Regions from separate parts of the Paenibacillus rhizolycopersici genome, predicted to be linked through region 2. Evidence: riboswitches for the same ligand, from Rfam matches in the RefSeq annotation. Region 2 holds a riboswitch; each other region holds the start of a gene.
What was found. Region 2 has a riboswitch for glycine ahead of sdaAB (L-serine ammonia-lyase, iron-sulfur-dependent subunit beta). Riboswitches for the same ligand answer to the same signal wherever they lie in the genome.

Region 1 (6,016 bases), on a different contig from region 2:
ATTGTATTTCATCGTACAGGAGCCAAGCGGATAAAATCCGTTATCTACCCCGAAATTACGGCGGGATAATGCGGTATAATGGCGAATCACGTCCACCTCGTACACTTCGGGAAAAGCCAATCGCTCGCTCCGCAGCATGCCTTGCGGCACCAACTCTTCCTTCGGGACGGCCGGAACGTCGCATTCCGGCAAGGAATAGCCGATCCGGCCGGGACGGCTGCGCTCAAATATCAATAATTCATCGGATTGTGCCGTCTCTTTTACTTCGAGCATATCGATTCCTCCAGTACGCGGGCGAATTGGTCGATTTCGGCTTTGCTGCGCTTTTCCGTTACGGCGATCAACAGGTGGCCGCTCAGCTCGGGGTAGCTGCGGCCCAGGTCATAGCCGCCAATAAAGCCGGCGGTGAGAAAATCCTTCTGCAGCCGAACTGGATCGGCCTCCTTCGGCAGTCGAAGAACAAACTCGTTGAAGAACGGCGATTCAAAAGCTGCGCTGATACCGGGGATAGCGGTCAATTCTTTTTTTGCATAATGGCTTTTCTGCAAATTCAGCTCCGCAACCTCGGCCATTCCTTGCTTGCCCAATATAGACAGATAGACGGAGGCGGCCAGGGCGAGCAGCGCCTGATTGGAGCAAATGTTCGAGGTTGCTTTCTCGCGACGGATATGCTGCTCGCGGGCTTGCAGCGTTAGCACGAACCCGCGTTTACCGTTCCGGTCGGTCGTCTGCCCGACGATTCGGCCGGGCATCCGGCGCATGTGCGCCTCCGATACGGCGAAGAAGCCGCAGGTCGGGCCGCCGAAGGAGGGGGCCAGCCCCAGCGGCTGGGCATCGCCAACGACGATGTCGGCACCGAGCTTCCCCGGCGCTTCCAACAAGCCAAGCGCGAGCGGATTGCTGCTGACGATCAACAGGCTCCCATGCGCATGAGCCATTTCGCCGATGGCGCGGAGGTCCTCCAGGGAACCGAAGAAATTCGGGTTCTGAATCAGCACGGCGGCGGTGTCTTTCGTGATGGCCGCGGCGAGCGCTTCGCGATCGGTAACGCCTTGCGTCCAGCCGACCTCGACGATCTCAAGGTTTAAGCCATGGGCGTAGGTAGCGAGCACTTCACGGGCCTCCGGATGGACGGCGCGGGAGACGAGAAGCTGCTTACGCTTGGTAGCGGCAGTGGCCAGGTTGCCGGCCTCGGCCAAGGCGGTAGCTCCGTCGTACATGCTGGCGTTGGCGACCTTTAGACCGGTTAACTCGCAGATGTAGGATTGGAACTCAAAAATCGCCTGCAGCTCGCCTTGGCTGATTTCCGGCTGGTACGGGGTATAGGCCGTATAAAATTCCGAACGGGAAATGACATGCTGAATGACGGAAGGGATGTGGTGGTCATAAAGGCCGGCACCGAGAAAGCTGGCGAAACGATCGGTATCGGCATTTCGTCCGGCCAGTTCGGAGAAGTGCCGGGTCAATGCGTATTCGTCCAAACGCGGGGATACCGGGAGCTCGCCGTGAAAACGAATGCCCTCCGGAATGTCGCTGAACAGCTCCTGTACGGAGCTTGCGCCGATGGTCGCCAACATTTCCGATTCGTCTTGTTCAGTTAATGGCAGGTAACGGTGTTTTAACATCTGATTGCTACTCTCCTTTCACCGCTTAGCGGATAGGTTTCGGCGATAGAACGGCAACGGGATGACCTTGGCCTTCAGCCGCTTGCCACGGATGTCGATCTCGAGGATCGTGTCCGATTCGGCGTAACGGCTTGCGAGGATCGCCATCCCGAGGTTCTTTTTCAAAGTCGGCGATTGCGTACCGGTAGTTACCTCTCCAATCGGTTCTTCCGAGCCTTCGGCGAACACCGGATAATGCGTACGGGGGATGCCGCGATCGATCATTTCGAGGCCGACCAAGCGGCGAGGGATGCCGTCTCCCCGCTGATTGACCAGCGCATCGCGACCGATAAAATCACCTTGTTCCAGCTTCACGAACCGATTCAGGCCTGCTTCAAGCGGGGAGATATCCGGTCCTATCTCCTGCCCGTAGAGTGGCAGGCAAGCTTCGAAGCGTAACGTATCTCTGGCGCCAAGCCCGGCAGGGAGAAGGCCGTGCGCTTCTCCGGTTTCCATCAGCACATCCCAAAGTGCTTCCGCATGTTCAGCAGCCACGTACAACTCGAAACCGTCTTCACCGGTATATCCGGTGCGCGACAGCAGCACGGGAATACCGGCAATCCGCGCGTCCCGAATAAAGGTGAACGGACGCAAGGCTGAGGGGTCCATCCCTTCGCAAAGCGGGGATAGCAGAGCGGAGGAGAAGGGCCCTTGTACGGCGAGTAAAGCCGTCTCGTCGGACGCATTGCGCATCGTTACGCCTTCAGCGGGAAGGTGTCGCTGCAGCCAATCCCAGTCTTTTTCGATATTGGAGGCGTTAACCACCAACATGTATTTTGTCTGCTCTAGCTTGTAGATCAACAAATCGTCCACCACACCGCCATCAGGATAGCAGAGCAGGGTGTACTGAGCTTTTTCCGGCACGAGTAGGTCCACGTCGTTGGTCGTCATGCCTTGCAAAAAGCGTTCCGCCCCAGGCCCCTCCACGTAAAATTCGCCCATATGCGATACGTCGAATAACCCGGCGCGCTCGCGCACGGCTTCGTGTTCTTTCTGGATGCCGCTGAACTGCACCGGTAGCTCCCAGCCGCCAAAATCGATGCAGCGAACTCCTTCATATTTCGCATACCTGGAGTAGAGCGGCGTACGCCGCAAAGCGGATTCGGACATTACCATCACCTCGAAAGGGCCGGATCGGCCAATTTTGGGAAACCAAAAAAGGACAGGCCAAAGAAAATACCGTCAGTTTACCTAACGGATCTTCCTGGCTCTGTCCCTTGTACCTGAGAGTTACCCTGCTAAGGCTCTAAGACTTGCGCAGGTTTCCCCTTGGGTGATTCGCATGAGAGTTGTAAATGAACTACCTCTTAGCGAATGCTCTCCAGAGTTGCGTCCGGCAGAAGTCCTTTTGCCTGAGAGATTCACCGCATGGCGGCTTGCTCCTTCGGCGTTACAATATGGCCTATTGTAATCTCTCCCCCTGCCATCAATCGCAGCTTACACATCTCATTAATACTCAAAACCAGCCTCTATGTCAATAAAGTTATCATAATAATTTTAATATATTTCGTTTGTTGGAAAAGGTTACGCTTACATTTTGATAGACTCTATCATTTGTGTTAATAATATTGACATGAGAGCTAGGTTTGGAATAATCTGAACGAAGAAACATCAAGATCGAGAATCGGCAAGTTCAGATGTGGGACGATAGATCATCCGGAAAGAGGAGGAGCTAGTCTTGGCCAATGAGATCAGGGGAAACATGTGGTACAGCGATGAACATGAATGGGTGCTTGATTTGGGGGACGGTACGGTAAAAATCGGCATTTCCGATGTAGCTCAACATCGATTGGGGGATATTGTGTTCGTGGAGCTACCCGACCCCGGGCAGGAGATCGAAGCGCAGGACGGTATCGGTACCATTGAATCCGTCAAGACGGTCGCCGATTTGTTTACGCCGGTCAGCGGTACCGTGGTGGCAGTGAACGGAGAGCTGGATACCGCACCCGAACTAGTGAATGAAGAGCCGTACGACGGGGGGTGGATGGTACACATTCGTCTGAAGGAGGATCCGAACCTCGCGCTAGCAAACTTGATGGATGCCAAGGCGTACGCGGAATTTATCGAGAGATAAGTTGATTATTCATTCGCACGAATCAAAACTCGCGGCCAGCAATAAAGCGGAAGAACCGGATTTTCGATCGGCTTCGCCGCTTATCGCATGCCGCGAGTTGTTGTCATCAAATATGGCGCCCTTTGGAGGGTAAGAGCAGAGAACGGTACAGCACTTCAAACATAAACTCCAATGCTTCCAAATGACGTTTTGCCTCCCTGAGGCCGGAGCCCCAGGCATAAATCCCGTGGTTTTGCAGCAAAAACGCGGGAACGCGGGAATCCAGTCCGCCCGCAATTCGCTTCAGAATTGTTGAGAGTTCAGCGGCGTTCGGCAGGATCGGCACTCGAATCTCCGTGCTCGTCTCCCAGATTCCTATTCTTTTTAACAGCTCATTGCCCTTGAGTGGTACTCCGCCATCGGCGTTGAAATATTCACTAAGCAAATTGTTATATGCCGTATGTACGTGAACAATCGCGCCGCAGCCGGTCAACCGGTAAATTCTCGCGTGAACTGGCGTATCGGGGCTTGGTTTCAAACGGGTCGGCTCGCAGGGCTCACCCGCGGCATCCACGAACAGGACGCCTGCCCGTAGGGAAGACTCCTCTAACAGCTCCGGCCGTTCCGTCTCGTCGACCGTGACCGCAAACGTATACCGGTCCGGCGCCCAGCCGCCAATCCGCACCGACAAGCTTCCGCTGGAAGCGGGGAACCAGCCGCGGGCCAAGAATTCCTCCCGCAAGCGATTTACCGCGTCCAGTGCCGTTACTTTTTCTTCCCATGGGATGTCGCCGTTACTCATGCTGCCGTCCCCCTTTCGAACAAACCTTAAGCGAGACTCCGGCCTTCGGCTATCGTGATGCCTTTCCTATAGCAATGCCCGCTTCACGGCTTCGCCCATTTCCTTTGAACGTTCGGCAGCCCGGTGGACCGCAGCTCGTACGTTCGGCTGGAAACTGCCGGATTCCAGCACGCCAATCGCTGCTTGCGTCGAGCCGTTCGGCGAGGTGATGTCCGCACGCAACTTGGTGGGCGCTTCGCCGGTTTCCGCCATCATCAAGGCGGCGCCCAACACCGTTTGCACCGTCAGCTCGCGAGCTTGTTCGGCCGTTAAGCCGCCCTCGATACCGGCTTCAATCATCGCTTCCATCAGGTAATATACATATGCGGGTCCGCTCCCGGATACGCCCGTCAAAATTTCCATTTGTTCTTCGGGGATAACACTTACCATTCCGACCGCCTCGAACATCGACAACACCTGGGCGCGGTGCTCCTCGGTCGCTTCCGGTGAGAAGGAGATCCCGGTCGCTCCATGCCCAATGGAGGAGGAGGTGTTTGGCATCGTGCGAGCTACAGCAGCCTTCGTGCCGAGCAGGGCTTGAATCGTGGCGATGGACAAGCCGGCGATCAGGGAGACAATCAACTGACCCTCTCGTAAAAGCGGCCCAAGACCAGCCAGAGCTTCGCCGGCGTCTTTAGGTTTCATCGCCAGGACGATAATCGATGCATCCCGCAGATATACCCGCTTGGCGTCTTCTTCGATCGCCGTTTGGACTTGATAGGTTTGCGATAAGTAATCGAGCCGTTCTCGGTTCGAGCGGTTCAGCATGACAATTTGGCCCGCGCTGGCAACTTGCTTATGGAGCAAGCCGCGCACGATGGCTTCGGCCATCGATCCCGCTCCATAAAAACAGATGGTGGAGGCGGCTAAAGTAGGATTTGTTTTCATAGGGAATGACCTCCTAAAGAATATTGGGATAAAGGGGAGTATAGCTTGTTATTGCCGAATTTGCCCGTTCCCCTGAACGATATATTTGCTCGACGTGAGCGCGGTTAAACCCATGGGCCCCCGAGCATGCAACTTCTGGGTGCTAATCCCGATCTCTGCGCCGAACCCAAATTCAAAGCCGTCGGTGAAGCGGGTGGAGGCGTTATGATAGACCGCGGCCGCATCCACTTCCTGTTGAAACCGCTCGGCATTGGCGGGGTCTTGGGTGACGATGCATTCGGAGTGTTTCGTACCGTAGCGGGCGATATGCGCCATCGCTTCGTCGAGGCTGCGAACGATTTTGACGTTAAGAATATAGTCGTTGTATTCCGTAGCGAAATCCTCATCTGTGGCAGGTACAGCCCATGAGATCAGTCCTCTGGCTGCCTCACTGCCTCGTAGCTCAACGCCGGCTTCCTTGAAACGTTCCGCCAGCTCCGCCAAGTGGCGTTTGGCAAAATCTTCATGAACCAGCAGCGTTTCCATCGAGTTGCAGACCGAAGGGCGCTGGACTTTGGCATTCAACGCGAT
Region 2 (6,016 bases):
GCGATCTCTTCATTGTGCGTAATCATCACGATCGTCTGGTGGAATCGTTCGCTCATCTGCTTCAGCAGAACCATCACTTCCTGGCTTGTTTTACTGTCCAGGTTGCCGGTCGGCTCGTCCGCCAAAACAATGGAAGGCTTGGTGGCCAGCGCCCGGGCAATCGCCACCCGTTGCTGCTGTCCGCCAGACAGATTCGCTGGCAAATGGTACATCTTATCGGACAGCCCAAGCGCACCGATCACCTGCTCCACATGCTCCCGATCTACGCGAGTCCCGTCCAACTCGATGGGCAACACGATATTTTCGTATACATTCAAGATGGGAATCAGATTGTAGCTTTGAAATACAAAGCCGACTGAACGTCGCCGAAAAATCGTCATCTTCTCGTCATTCATGGCATAAATATCGTTTCCGTCCACATGCACCTTGCCTTCGGTGGGACGGTCCAACCCGCCCAGCAGGTGGAGCAGCGTGCTTTTTCCGCTGCCGCTTGTGCCAACGATCGCAACGAATTCGCCTTTATCCACGCTTAGCGTGATCCCATTCAGCGCCTGGACGGCGTTAGACCCTAGGCCATACGTTTTCTTTAACTCTTCAACTTGCAGGATCGGCATACCGGTTTCTACCTCCCAACAAAAAATCCTGTACCTTATTCGTACAGGACTTACTGTAGCAAACGAATCTTTCGTTCGGATGTCCGAAAAATAACAAGATCGACATAATCCATCATTTTCACTTATAGGCTAGGTAAAAATAAAGAGAATACCGAACCCTCGCCTAGCTTGGACGACACCTTAAGGTACCCGCCCTGCGCCGCGATAATCTCCCGGGCCAGATACAGGCCGATTCCGACGCCTTCCTGCTGGGCCGCTTGCTTGCTACGATAGAAACGCTTGAAGATATCGTTCCATTCTTCCTCCGCGATCCCCATGCCCTGATCAGCAACATCGATGCGGACGAACATTTCGCCCGCCAGCGCCGAAATATGCATGCCGCTCCCAGCGGCGCTGTATTTGACTGCATTTTCCAGCAGGTTAAACAACGCTTCGCCCGTCCATTTCGGATCGTGCCTTGCCGAGATAACCGGGTCACAGTTAATTGAGATTGGGATCCCTTTGCGCTCTGCGCTTGCATAAACCTGAGAGACCGCTTGCGTAATCGTTGGAATCAGCGGCGATACGATGGTTTGCAGAGCGATCATCCCCGCCTCGAGCCGGGACATTTTGACCAAGGACCCGATCAGCCAATCCAGCTTGGCAGCCTGCGCCTTGATCTGAGTCGCATACTGGCGGGCCTCTTCGCCCAAATTCGGGACTTCTCCCAGCAGTTCCCCGTATAGCATAATGCCGGATAGCGGCGTTTTCGTTTGATGTGAAATATCGGAGAGAAGCGTCTGAAGATGGCCCCGCTCCGCTTCGACCTCCTCTTCGCGCGCCCGGGCCAGCTCGACATAACGGATCACCTTGTTCTCGAGCGCGGAAAGCTCCGTCTCTTCATAACCGGTGAGCCGCTGTTGACCCGCGATCGCGGTATCCACGATCTCATATGCTGCACGGATGGCGTTTGCGGACCTGGCCCGCAACGTCCAGGCGAATGAACCGGCTATGAGGAGCAACGCCGCCGCGAAAACGATGGGGATCCAAATCGGCGGGGTAAACACTTCCCCCGCCCATACCCAGGAAGCCAGCGGATAGCCCAGCACGAACAGGACAAACAGCGCACCGTAGGCTACGTAAACCCAATCGAAGGCCAACCCATTCCGGCGCGGTGAACCGGTCAGTCCATCCGTCCGCGGAGGAATGTGACGTGCTGCGAACTTGGCAAGTCCGTGCTCTCCGTTAGTCGCTCCATCGGTTGTCATGTCTGCACCCCCGCATCGGCCCAAAGGTATCCCAAGCCGTAAACCGTCTTGATATATTGGGGCGCAGCGGGATCCTCCTCGATTTTAGTCCGCAATCGCTTGATCGTGACGGTCAGCGCATTTTCATCCACAAATTCGGAATCTTGCCCCCATACGAGATAAATCAACTGCTCCCGGGGCAGGACTTGTCCCCGGTGGTTCACGAGCGCTTTCAGCAGCTTTTGTTCCGTCACACTAAGCGAGATGGCTGCGCCTTCCTTGCGGTAATCCATTTTGCCAAAGTCAAACGCAAGAGAACCGATGTTCACTTTATCCTCGCGGCTGGGGTCGCAGCGCCGAAGCACAGCCATCACCCGAGACCGCAGCACCATTAGGCTGAACGGTTTCGTGATGTAGTCATCCCCTCCCATCTCGAAGCCCATCACGATATCGGACTCCATATCGTTCGCGGTCAGGAAGATGACTGGCACCCGAGAAGCTTCCCTAAGCTTGGCGCAAAAGTCCAGGCCGCTTCCGTCCGGCAGCCTGACGTCGAGCAGCACCAGATCGATCCCGCCGGCCGCAAACCTTTCTTCCGCCCCCGCCAGATCATAGGCCTGCTCCACGGCGACTCCGTCCCTCGCCAATGTCAATGCGATCCCTTTGTTTAAGCCCACATCATCTTCAACAATCAGAATGCTCGTCATGATTCCGTACTTCCTTTCCTTCCGGTCATTCCTACAAGCAAATTATACATGAACGTAACCTCGGGTAAATCGTTTAACTATGACATAGATCCAACAGAAAGCGCCGCAACCCGATTTGCAGGCCGCGGCGCTTGGATTTAGAAAGACAGGTGACATTTTACTTCTTACGACTCCGCAGCTCCTTCATAATTTTGCGACCGGTTGGCGTTTGTGCCAGCCCGCCTTGCGCGGTTTCGCGGTGGCGGCTGGGCATCGCCGACCCGACCTCCAGCATCACGTCGATGACTTCGTCCGATGGGATTGCGCTGCGTACGCCGGCCAACGCCATATCGGCGGCTGCCAGTGCGTTTACCGCGCCGAAGCCGTTGCGTACGATGCAGGGAATCTCCACCAAGCCGCCGACGGGATCGCAGATCAAGCCCAGCGTGTTCTTGAGCGCGAGGCCGACGGCGTGCACCGCCTGCTCCGGCGTCCCACCGCGCAACTCGACCATCGCCCCGGCTGCCATTCCGATCGCCGAACCTATTTCGGCTTGGCAGCCGCCTTCCGCGCCGGAAATAAACGAGTTGTTGGCGATCACGTAGCCGATGGCCCCGGCGCTGAACAACCCGCGCACGAGGTGCTCATCTTCCCAGCCGAAGCGCTCCTGGGCGCTGACGAACACGCCCGGGATGATGCCGCAGGAGCCCGCCGTCGGCGTAGCGACGATCCGCCCCATCGAGGCGTTAACCTCCGACACCGCCAGCGCATAGGCCATGGCCTGGCAAGCGATGTCGCCGACGGAGGCCTCACCACGGCTTCGATAGGTCTCGACTCGTTTGGCATCGCCGCCCGTCAGACCGCTTGTGGAGACGATGTCCTCCGTCAGCCCCTTGCGTACCGCCGATTTCATGATTTGATAGTATTCGCCCATGGCGGCCAGGATCTCAGCCTCCGATTGCCCGCTCTCCGCCGCCTGATCCTGGATCATGATGCCGGATATCGTCTGGGATTCCCGCTCGCACAACCCCACCAGTTCCCGCAAATTTCTAAAACGCATCCTGCCCACTCCTTTCTTATCTCGTCAGATCGATATAAGCAACCTGGTTGACATGCTCCAGCGACTCAATCGCCTTCATCAGTTCCGATGGGATCGGCGAGTCGGCTTCCACCACGGTCAATGCTTCGCCGGTGCGTCCTTTCCGATCGGTAATGATGTAGCCGATATTCACGTACTCCCGGCTGAACAAGGCGGTAATGCCCGCCAGAACTCCTTGGCGATCGGCATGGGATACGACCAGGGTCGGCAGCTCGCCCGAGCTCTTCACCTCAAATCCGTCGATGCTGCGGATGACGATCGTCCCACCCCCGATGGAAGCGCCCGTCACCTCCGTATGCCGACCGTCTTGGCCGGTTAGTTTTATTTTTACCGTATTCGGATGAGCTCCCGGCTGTACTCCTGTGGTAAAGGTCACCTCGACCCCTTGCTCTTCGGCGTCCTGCAGCGAATGACGAATTCGCTCGTCGTCCGTGCGGTAATCGAGGATGCCGCCAACAACGGCCAAATCGGTACCGTGTCCGCTGTACGTTTCGGCAAAAGAGCCGTAGAAGCAAATCGCCGCTTCCGCCGGCACGCTTCCAAACAGCTGACGGGCAAATCGTCCAATCCTCACCGCCCCGGCCGTATGTGAGCTGGAGGGCCCGATCATCGCGGGACCGATAATGGAGAACACGTTTTTGAATCGCATGGATTAATCTCTCCCTTGTTTACATTCAAGATGACCAAGCCGCCTATCACGAAAAAGAGACAGAACAAAAAGGCCGCTGCCCTTCTGCTCTGTCCCCGTTACCTGAAAGTTTAATGTTCCCGGAGAACCATTGGCCCGGGATCCATGTACCTCTTGGGTGGCTGATCGCTCTCTCCAGAGTGGCGTCCGATCATGGTCCTTGTACCTGAGAGATTCGGTTGCCGATTGCAGGACCGGCCCTTTGCTCCTTCGGTGCCGCTCCTCGGCTTACCCTAGCGGTACGCCCAGCGGACTCTCCCATCATCCTCATTCGCCTGTATGAATTGTATTAATGTAAAACGAAGTTAGCAAGATGTCAAGATAACTCACATAACGTTGCGTATTTCGTCAATCTATTTTAGTCATATTTTCCTATTTTTATGTGAAAATATGGTTATTTTTCATATAGAACCACTTGTATCCTTAATTTTACAGATATATACTATCCCCAACAACTCCAGATTTTACCTTATTTTATGAATTGTTGAAAATAAGGTGTACTCCGCGTCAACTTTCCTTCACATCACGATCACTTAGATTTCCGTTACGCCTCTCACTCCGCATCCGGCTTCAACTACAACTTCTCATCCACCATGGTGTACCCGCATTTGCATCAGCCACTTTGATGAAGGAGGTGATGAACAAAGGGACGTTTGCTCTTGCTTGATCCGTTTTCAGGCATAACGTGTCCGGACCTTGCTGAACGTTGCTCCGGGCGGCCGCCAAAGGATGTCTGCTGCACTTAAAACCTCATAAAGGGAGTGAAGAAGTTGATAAATCTCAAGAGATTTCGCAAATCTTTCTCGCTTGGCATGTCGATCCTTCTAGCGTTGACCCTCGTTCCCGCAGCCTCCGCCGACAGCAGTGGAGTTTCGGGAAAAACCAGCTTGAAATCGACCGCGCCTCACGTGGCTGAAGCCAAAATCGACGCCAAATTGCAGACTCAGTTTAAGCAGGACGACTTCGTCACCTACCTTGTCAAACTCAAAGAACAAACCGATACGGCCTCGGTCGCCAAACTGGCTCTCCAGAAAGCCACGCTGGAGAAAGCCACACCTTCCGCCGCGAAGCTTTCCGCTCGAACCTCCGTCGTCAGCGCGCTTCGCGAAACCGCCTCCCGCAGCCAATTCGCGTTGGAGGATTACTTGCAGAAAGCCCAGCAATCCGGAGACGTAAAAGACTACCAAAGCTACTTTATCGTAAATGCCATGGCGGTGACAAGTACAAAAGAGGTACTGGAGCAAATCGCCCTTTTTCCTGAAGTGGAGAAGATCCTTCCGAATGAAGAGCGTCACTTGCAAAAGGTCGAAATCCATAAAGAATCGGCAATGCAACCTGCCGTAGAGGCACCATCCGTAAAACCGGCTGACGGTAAGTCGTCACCGCTGGACGGTGCAAGCAAGGACCCCTCCACCGTCACGCCTAGCAGCGTCGAATGGAATATCGCTCAAGTCAATGCCCCCGAGGTTTGGAACATGGGCATCGACGGGACAGGCATCGTCGTCGCCAACCTCGATACCGGCGTCGAGCTGAACCACCCGGCCTTGAGAAGCAAATGGCGTGGATTTGATGCCTCGGGCAATATCGTCGACCCCGAGCTTAGCTGGTATGATCCGCATAGCCATGCTTCACTGCCGACGGATGGCCACGGCCACGGCACGCACACCATGGGAACGATGGTCGGTTCGGAGCCGGACGGCTCG
Region 3 (6,016 bases), on a different contig from region 2:
GGCCGTGCTTCAGAGGCTCTTAAGAAATGCTATCGACATCAAATCGGAAAACGATTTAACGATCTGAGGTGAGGGAACCCATGGGCGTAATTATCAATATCGACGTCATGCTGGCAAAACGGAAAATGAGCGTCACGGAGCTTTCGGAGAAGGTCGGCATCACGATGGCGAACCTCTCTATCTTGAAAAACGGGAAGGCCAAGGCCATTCGGTTCTCCACCTTGGAAGCGATATGTAAGGCGTTGGATTGCCAACCCGGCGATATTATGGAGTACCGAAACGATGAGGAGTAGCCTGAGTCAATCCCTGAACAAAGGGGAGTTGCGCGTAGGTAAACGCCTTGATCATGCCCTTCGGCAGTTGGTGCGCTTCGGCTGGCAGCAGGCATTGTCCTGTGTGTTCCCCGTGGTGATTTTTGCATCGCTGGCTTTGACGCAATTTCTTCCGCTGCCTTGGCTCCCCCGTTATGACTGGCTGCTGCTGATCTGCCTCGCCATGCAGGTTTGGATGGTTCGTTCGGGACTGGAAACCCGCGACGAAGTGAAGGTCATCACAGTCTTCCACTTGATCGGATTGGCGCTGGAGATGTTCAAGGTCCACATGGGTTCTTGGGCATATCCCGAGGAAGGCTGGACGAAGGTGAACGGCGTGCCCCTCTACAGCGGGTTCATGTATGCCAGTGTGGCGAGTTATCTGTGCCAGGCCTGGCGACGTCTGAAGGTGGACCTGGTCCGCTTCCCCCCGCTCTGGCTGGTCGTCCCGCTGGCCGCCTCCATTTACCTGAATTTCTTCACCCACCATTATTGGATCGATGTTCGATGGTGGTTGTCGGCGCTGGTGCTACTCGTCTTCTGGCGGACCTGGGTCACCTACGAGGTTGGCGGCAAGCCCTACCGGATGCCGTTATCCCTCTCCTTTGTGCTGATCGGCTTCTTTATCTGGATCGCAGAGAATGTCGCTACATTCTTCAGCGCCTGGAGGTACCCGAACCAATCCGACGGCTGGCATCTCGTCCATCTCGGCAAGATCAGCTCCTGGCTTCTGCTCGTCATTATCAGCTTCCTGATCGTTGCGGCACTGAAGCGGGTGAAGGGGCAACGGGAATAAGCAAAAGGCCATCCAGCTCACAGCAGGATGGCCCTTCCCCTTTATCCCTTCTTCTTAACCGGTCGCAGTACGGCATACCCGTAACCTTCCGGGTAATGGCGTTGATAGTCCTGCTTGATCTCTTCATCCCATTCGTACCCCAGTTGGCTGGGATCAAAGCTCCAAGCAACCTCCTCCACCGTGCTCATCACCGCCCCGTTATCCTTTAGGTAGTCAAACGGCGGATGGAAGAACACCAAGTATTCCGACTCCGGGATCTCCCGGTACTCCATTCCTTCCGGAATCGGTCCGTCATATTCCAGGGGAACCGGGATGCCGTACAGATACCCTTTTTGGCCGTCCCGGTAAAACCATCCCGCCGTCTGCCCCAACTGCCCCTCCAGGGTATGGTTGGACATGCTCTCCAAGGTTCCGCTGACTTCGTCGCAGGAGTGACCGTTCCCCCAGAAATCCCCATAGTTGTTGACGGCCAAATCCCAGATCCCGATAAACTTATGGGCCGGAATGAATTCGACTTTGATCTCCGCCGGTTGCAAGTGAACTTCGCTCATGTGATCCCGCTCCTTGATCCAATAATGATAAGGCGAGAAGACTTCCTGACGAATCGCTAAGGGAATGGGCCTTGGCGCCTTTCGGTAGGCCGCAGGGGTGAGCTGGAAAGCCTTCACGAACGCCCTCGTAAAAGCCTCCTGCGAGGAGAATCCATACTTTACGGCGATATCCAGAACCCGCTGATCCGTGTCGCGGAGCTCCATGGCGGCACGGCTGACTCTTCGCGTCCAGATATAATCCCGCAAGGTCACCCCCGTGTACTGGTTGAACTGTCTGGAGCAATAAAACGGGGAGTACCCTAGTGCGTCCGACATCTTTAATAGAGACGTCTCTTCCGTGATGTGCGTCTCCACCCAATCCACCATGCGTTGCACCGTCTCATTCCATTCGTACATGGAAGCCCTCCTCCTTTCACCCTGATCATATCACCGGGAAATTTCACAAATTTGATTCGAGTTGCAAAGCTGGAAACGCCGCTACAGATGAGTTTGCTCTAGGGGTGCAGGAGTTGCCTGTTCTTTGCGCTTTCTCATCGCATGCAATACGAACAATAGAATGAACCATAATGGAGTCAACAATAGGGCCGGACGCGTCTCATCCGCAAACAACATAATCAGCAGGATCGCCGCAAACAACGTGAGAACGGCATAATTGATAAAAGGGGTAAACGGCGCTTTAAACTTTGACTTGGCCTGCAGCTCCGGTTGCGTTCGCTTATAACGAATATGGCACACGAGCACCACGCCCCACACCCAAATAAAACAAATGGCACTGATCGTCGTCACGATGCCGAAAGCTTGCCCCGGGATCAGTTTGCTTAACAACGCCCCGACGGAAATGACCAGCGTAGAAATCAGCAGCGCGTTGCCAGGCACATGGTTCTTGTTCAATTTCGCCATCCGGGTAGGAGCTTGATTATTCTTGCTTAAGTTATACAAGATCCGGCTGGTCGAGAACATCCCGCTGTTACAAGCGGAGGCGGCCGAGGTCAAAACGACGAAATTAATGATTCCCGCGGCAATCGGAATGCCGACCAGACTAAACGTCTTCACGAACGGGCTCTCCGCCGGAGTCAGCCCCGTCCAGGGGTTAATGCATAAGAGGGCGATCAATGCGCCAACGTAGAAGAATAAAATTCGCAGCGGAATTTTATTGATGGCGGATGGGATATTTTTCTCCGGATCGGAGGTTTCCGCAGCGGATACCCCAACGAGCTCCACGCCAACATAGGCGAACACGACCATTTGGAAGGAAAGCAAGAAACCGGTTATTCCGTTGGGAAACAGCCCCCCATGCCCCCAAATATTCTTCACGGTTACGGCCCCAGCATCGGTCTTGAATCCGATGACCAGCAAAATCACACCGATGGCGATTAACACGAGAATCGTCACGACCTTAATTAACGCAAACCAAAACTCCAACTCGCCGAAATTTTTCACGGTCAATAAGTTAAGCCCCAGCAAGATGATCAAACAAATAACCGCCGGCACCCATTGCGGGATATCAAACCAATATTGCACGTACACCCCGACGGCAATGACGTCCGCCATCGCTGTCATGATCCAGCAAAACCAATACGTCCACCCGGTAACGAATGCAGCCCGCGGCCCAAGATAGTCTTCGGCAATGTCCGTGAACGATTGATAACCGGCCTTGGACAACAGCAGCTCTCCCAATGCTCGCATGACAAAAAATACGGCGATCCCCACAAGGAAATAGGCAAAAACGATGGAAGGCCCGGCCAGTTGGATCGCTTTCCCTGATCCTAGGAATAACCCGGTCCCAATCGTTCCTCCTATAGCGATCAGTTGAACATGTCGATTGGCTAAATCTCTCTTTAATTCTTGTTGCGCCACCCCTAACTCCCCCTTAATTCTTCATGATTGACTACATGTGAAATATTGAACAAATAACGCCAAAAAAAAAGAGATTGGATGCGCTCCAATCTCCGGATCATAAGAATAATAAATAACCTAAATAAACAATTATTTAGTACTCTTCTGTCCTTTTGCCTGAGATTGTGAACCCTTCGGCGCCGCGGAATCTCCGCAGTCTCTCCAGAAGCTGCTCCGACTATAGTGTGATCCATAGCCATCATAGCTTGCGAATTATTCAATTTTTTCAAATACTACTCGCGGATAAATATTTTGTCAATAACATTCCTTCCATTAGTTCTTCGGTCTTGTCATGCGTTCCATGATCAGGGCCACTCGGCGTCGGCTTACAAATCGGATCATTTGAGCCATAAACGAATTGGATCGGCCCTCGATGATAAAGCTTCGCCCTTGGTCAATCCCGCGAAATCCGGCCTGCACTACCTTTTCCGGTGTAGAGAGCTTGTTGCCTGCAGCCATGTCTGCACCACTGCCGACCGCATCGAAGAATCCTGTGTCGGTTGCCCCTGGGCACAGTGCAAGCACGCGAACGCCCCTTCCCCGCATTTCCGCCCACAGCGCTTCAGAGAACGAAATGACAAACGCCTTGGTTGCGCCATAAACGGCCGAATATGCACAAGGCATAAAGGCGGCCATCGAAGCTACATTCACGATGACTCCATCCCCTCGCTGCAACATATGGGGCAGCAAACGATGCGTAAGATCGACTAACGACGCCGAGTTCAGCATGATTTCCTCCTGCTCACGACCCGGGTCGAGCTCCTCGAAGCGTCCATGTGTACCGAACCCAGCATTGTTGATCAAAATATCGACCGTCAAGCCCAGTTCGGCAATTTGATCGGCTAGTTGACGAGGAGCATCTGCTTGGGACAAATCGCAAGCCAATACAACCGCCTGCACCCCGTACTGACGTTTAATATCCCCTGCAATGGCCTCCAATTTATCCTGGGATCTTGCGACCAGCACGATGTGACTGCCCCGGGCTGCCAATTGTTTGGCATATACTTTTCCGATCCCGGATGAAGCCCCGGTAACTAAGGCCAACTTATTCGAATATTCATACTTATTCATGAAATAACCTCCTCCTATGGACAACACTTCGTGTCTTCAATGATCTTCATCTTATCTTCGCCAGGAGGAGGCCAGCCACATCATGTTTATACTATTAATGGAATTACCCGGTAAAGGCGATCTCTTGTGGCAAGAGTCACGGAACTGAGACTATAATGGTCTTGGGGGGTGAAAAATGTGAATGTAAATCGGACCTCATCCGCATTGGGGGAATTCATCAAATCCCGTAGGGAACGGCTGCAGCCTTCCAACGCCGGGATCAAGCCACTTCCCGGACGTAGACGTACCCCGGGCCTGCGAAGAGAAGAAGTCTCCTATCTCGCGAATGTCAGCTTGACCTATTATACCTGGCTCGAGCAAGGCAGAGAGGTTAACCCTTCACCTGAAGTGTTATTAAATATCAGCAACGCTTTGATGTTGGACGAAGACGAGCGAAAATATCTATTCCGCCTCGCCAATCTCGACCCGGCCAGCGCTGGAGTTGTGCACCATCGCGAAGGGTCGGATTTTAGTTTCATGCAAACCATCGTCGACCAAATGGTGTATCCCTCCTTCGTTACAGACGAAGGCACGGATGTCATCGCCTGGAATCGGGCAGCTAAACTGATTATCGCCGATTTCGGCCGTCTACCCAAGAACGAACGGTATATGCTGAATGTCCTTTTTTTCAGTGCAGATTACCGTGAGAAGCTGGTGAATTGGGAGGAATTTGTCCGATTCAGTACGGCTACGCTTCGGGCCAACTTAGATCTATATCAAGATCATCCGCTGTACATGGAAAGATTAGAACGTCTGAAACGGCACAGCAAAGAATTTTCTCGTTTCTGGGAGCTGTATGAAATAAAACAAAAGCGGGTGTCCACCGCATTATTTCGTCTTCCGGGTGCCCAGATGATGGAGTTTAAGGTCCATTCCGCCTCTATCGATAACAATCCGGGGATGCATTGGTGTTTCTTTGTTCCCGTACCTGGAACGGGCACGGAAGAGAATTTATTGCGCATGCTGGAGCAGGCTGAGACGGATAATTAAGCTTTGCACCGCGGTAAAGAAAGGAGGAATGACCCATGGCCAGAAAACAATCCTACTCCCATTCGGAGCTGCTAGACCTAACGAAGCGTTTGGTGCTGGAGCGCGGTTATGACGGGTTTAATCTCAAGCTGCTCTCGGAACACTTGCCCGGTGCACGAAGCACGATCTATCAATATTATGCCAATAAGGATGAGATCATTGCAGCCTGTATGAAACGAAGCATTGGGGCCATCCTAGAGAAAGCCTCTGCCCTTGACGAAACCGACTCCATGCGAGCCCTTCAGGAGTTGCTTGACATCTACCTCGAGGAGTTCCAGTTGCATCAGCTCTTAGCCGATGCGTACAAAATCAAAACAACCGCA

Region 1: linked by a shared signal. The riboswitch ahead of gcvT (glycine cleavage system aminomethyltransferase GcvT) and the one ahead of sdaAB (L-serine ammonia-lyase, iron-sulfur-dependent subunit beta) in region 2 are both predicted to bind glycine.
Region 3: linked by a shared signal. The riboswitch ahead of IM700_RS21250 (amino acid permease) and the one ahead of sdaAB (L-serine ammonia-lyase, iron-sulfur-dependent subunit beta) in region 2 are both predicted to bind glycine.

The regions. Positions count from the first base shown of each region.
Region 1 is NZ_JADCNN020000005.1:24,704-30,719, reverse strand. Features, by position in the region: gene gcvPB (aminomethyl-transferring glycine dehydrogenase subunit GcvPB) at 1-273, opposite strand, end outside; gene gcvPA (aminomethyl-transferring glycine dehydrogenase subunit GcvPA) at 261-1,625, opposite strand; gene gcvT (glycine cleavage system aminomethyltransferase GcvT) at 1,644-2,774, opposite strand; glycine riboswitch at 2,873-2,991, opposite strand; glycine riboswitch at 2,995-3,094, opposite strand; gene gcvH (glycine cleavage system protein GcvH) at 3,343-3,738, shown strand; gene mtnB (methylthioribulose 1-phosphate dehydratase) at 3,845-4,519, opposite strand; gene proC (pyrroline-5-carboxylate reductase) at 4,586-5,446, opposite strand; gene IM700_RS07115 (glutamate-5-semialdehyde dehydrogenase) at 5,495-6,016, opposite strand, start outside.
Region 2 is NZ_JADCNN020000001.1:283,814-289,829, reverse strand. Features, by position in the region: gene IM700_RS01220 (ABC transporter ATP-binding protein) at 1-614, opposite strand, end outside; gene IM700_RS01215 (sensor histidine kinase) at 737-1,861, opposite strand; gene IM700_RS01210 (response regulator transcription factor) at 1,858-2,547, opposite strand; gene sdaAA (L-serine ammonia-lyase, iron-sulfur-dependent, subunit alpha) at 2,705-3,586, opposite strand; gene sdaAB (L-serine ammonia-lyase, iron-sulfur-dependent subunit beta) at 3,603-4,274, opposite strand; glycine riboswitch at 4,458-4,584, opposite strand; gene IM700_RS01195 (S8 family serine peptidase) at 5,084-6,016, shown strand, end outside.
Region 3 is NZ_JADCNN020000030.1:33,446-39,461, forward strand. Features, by position in the region: gene IM700_RS21230 (DUF2975 domain-containing protein) at 1-67, shown strand, start outside; gene IM700_RS21235 (helix-turn-helix domain-containing protein) at 81-293, shown strand; gene IM700_RS21240 (DUF817 domain-containing protein) at 283-1,107, shown strand; gene IM700_RS21245 (helix-turn-helix domain-containing protein) at 1,149-2,054, opposite strand; gene IM700_RS21250 (amino acid permease) at 2,136-3,515, opposite strand; glycine riboswitch at 3,650-3,730, opposite strand; gene IM700_RS21255 (SDR family NAD(P)-dependent oxidoreductase) at 3,828-4,625, opposite strand; gene IM700_RS21260 (MmyB family transcriptional regulator) at 4,803-5,654, shown strand; gene IM700_RS21265 (TetR/AcrR family transcriptional regulator) at 5,690-6,016, shown strand, end outside.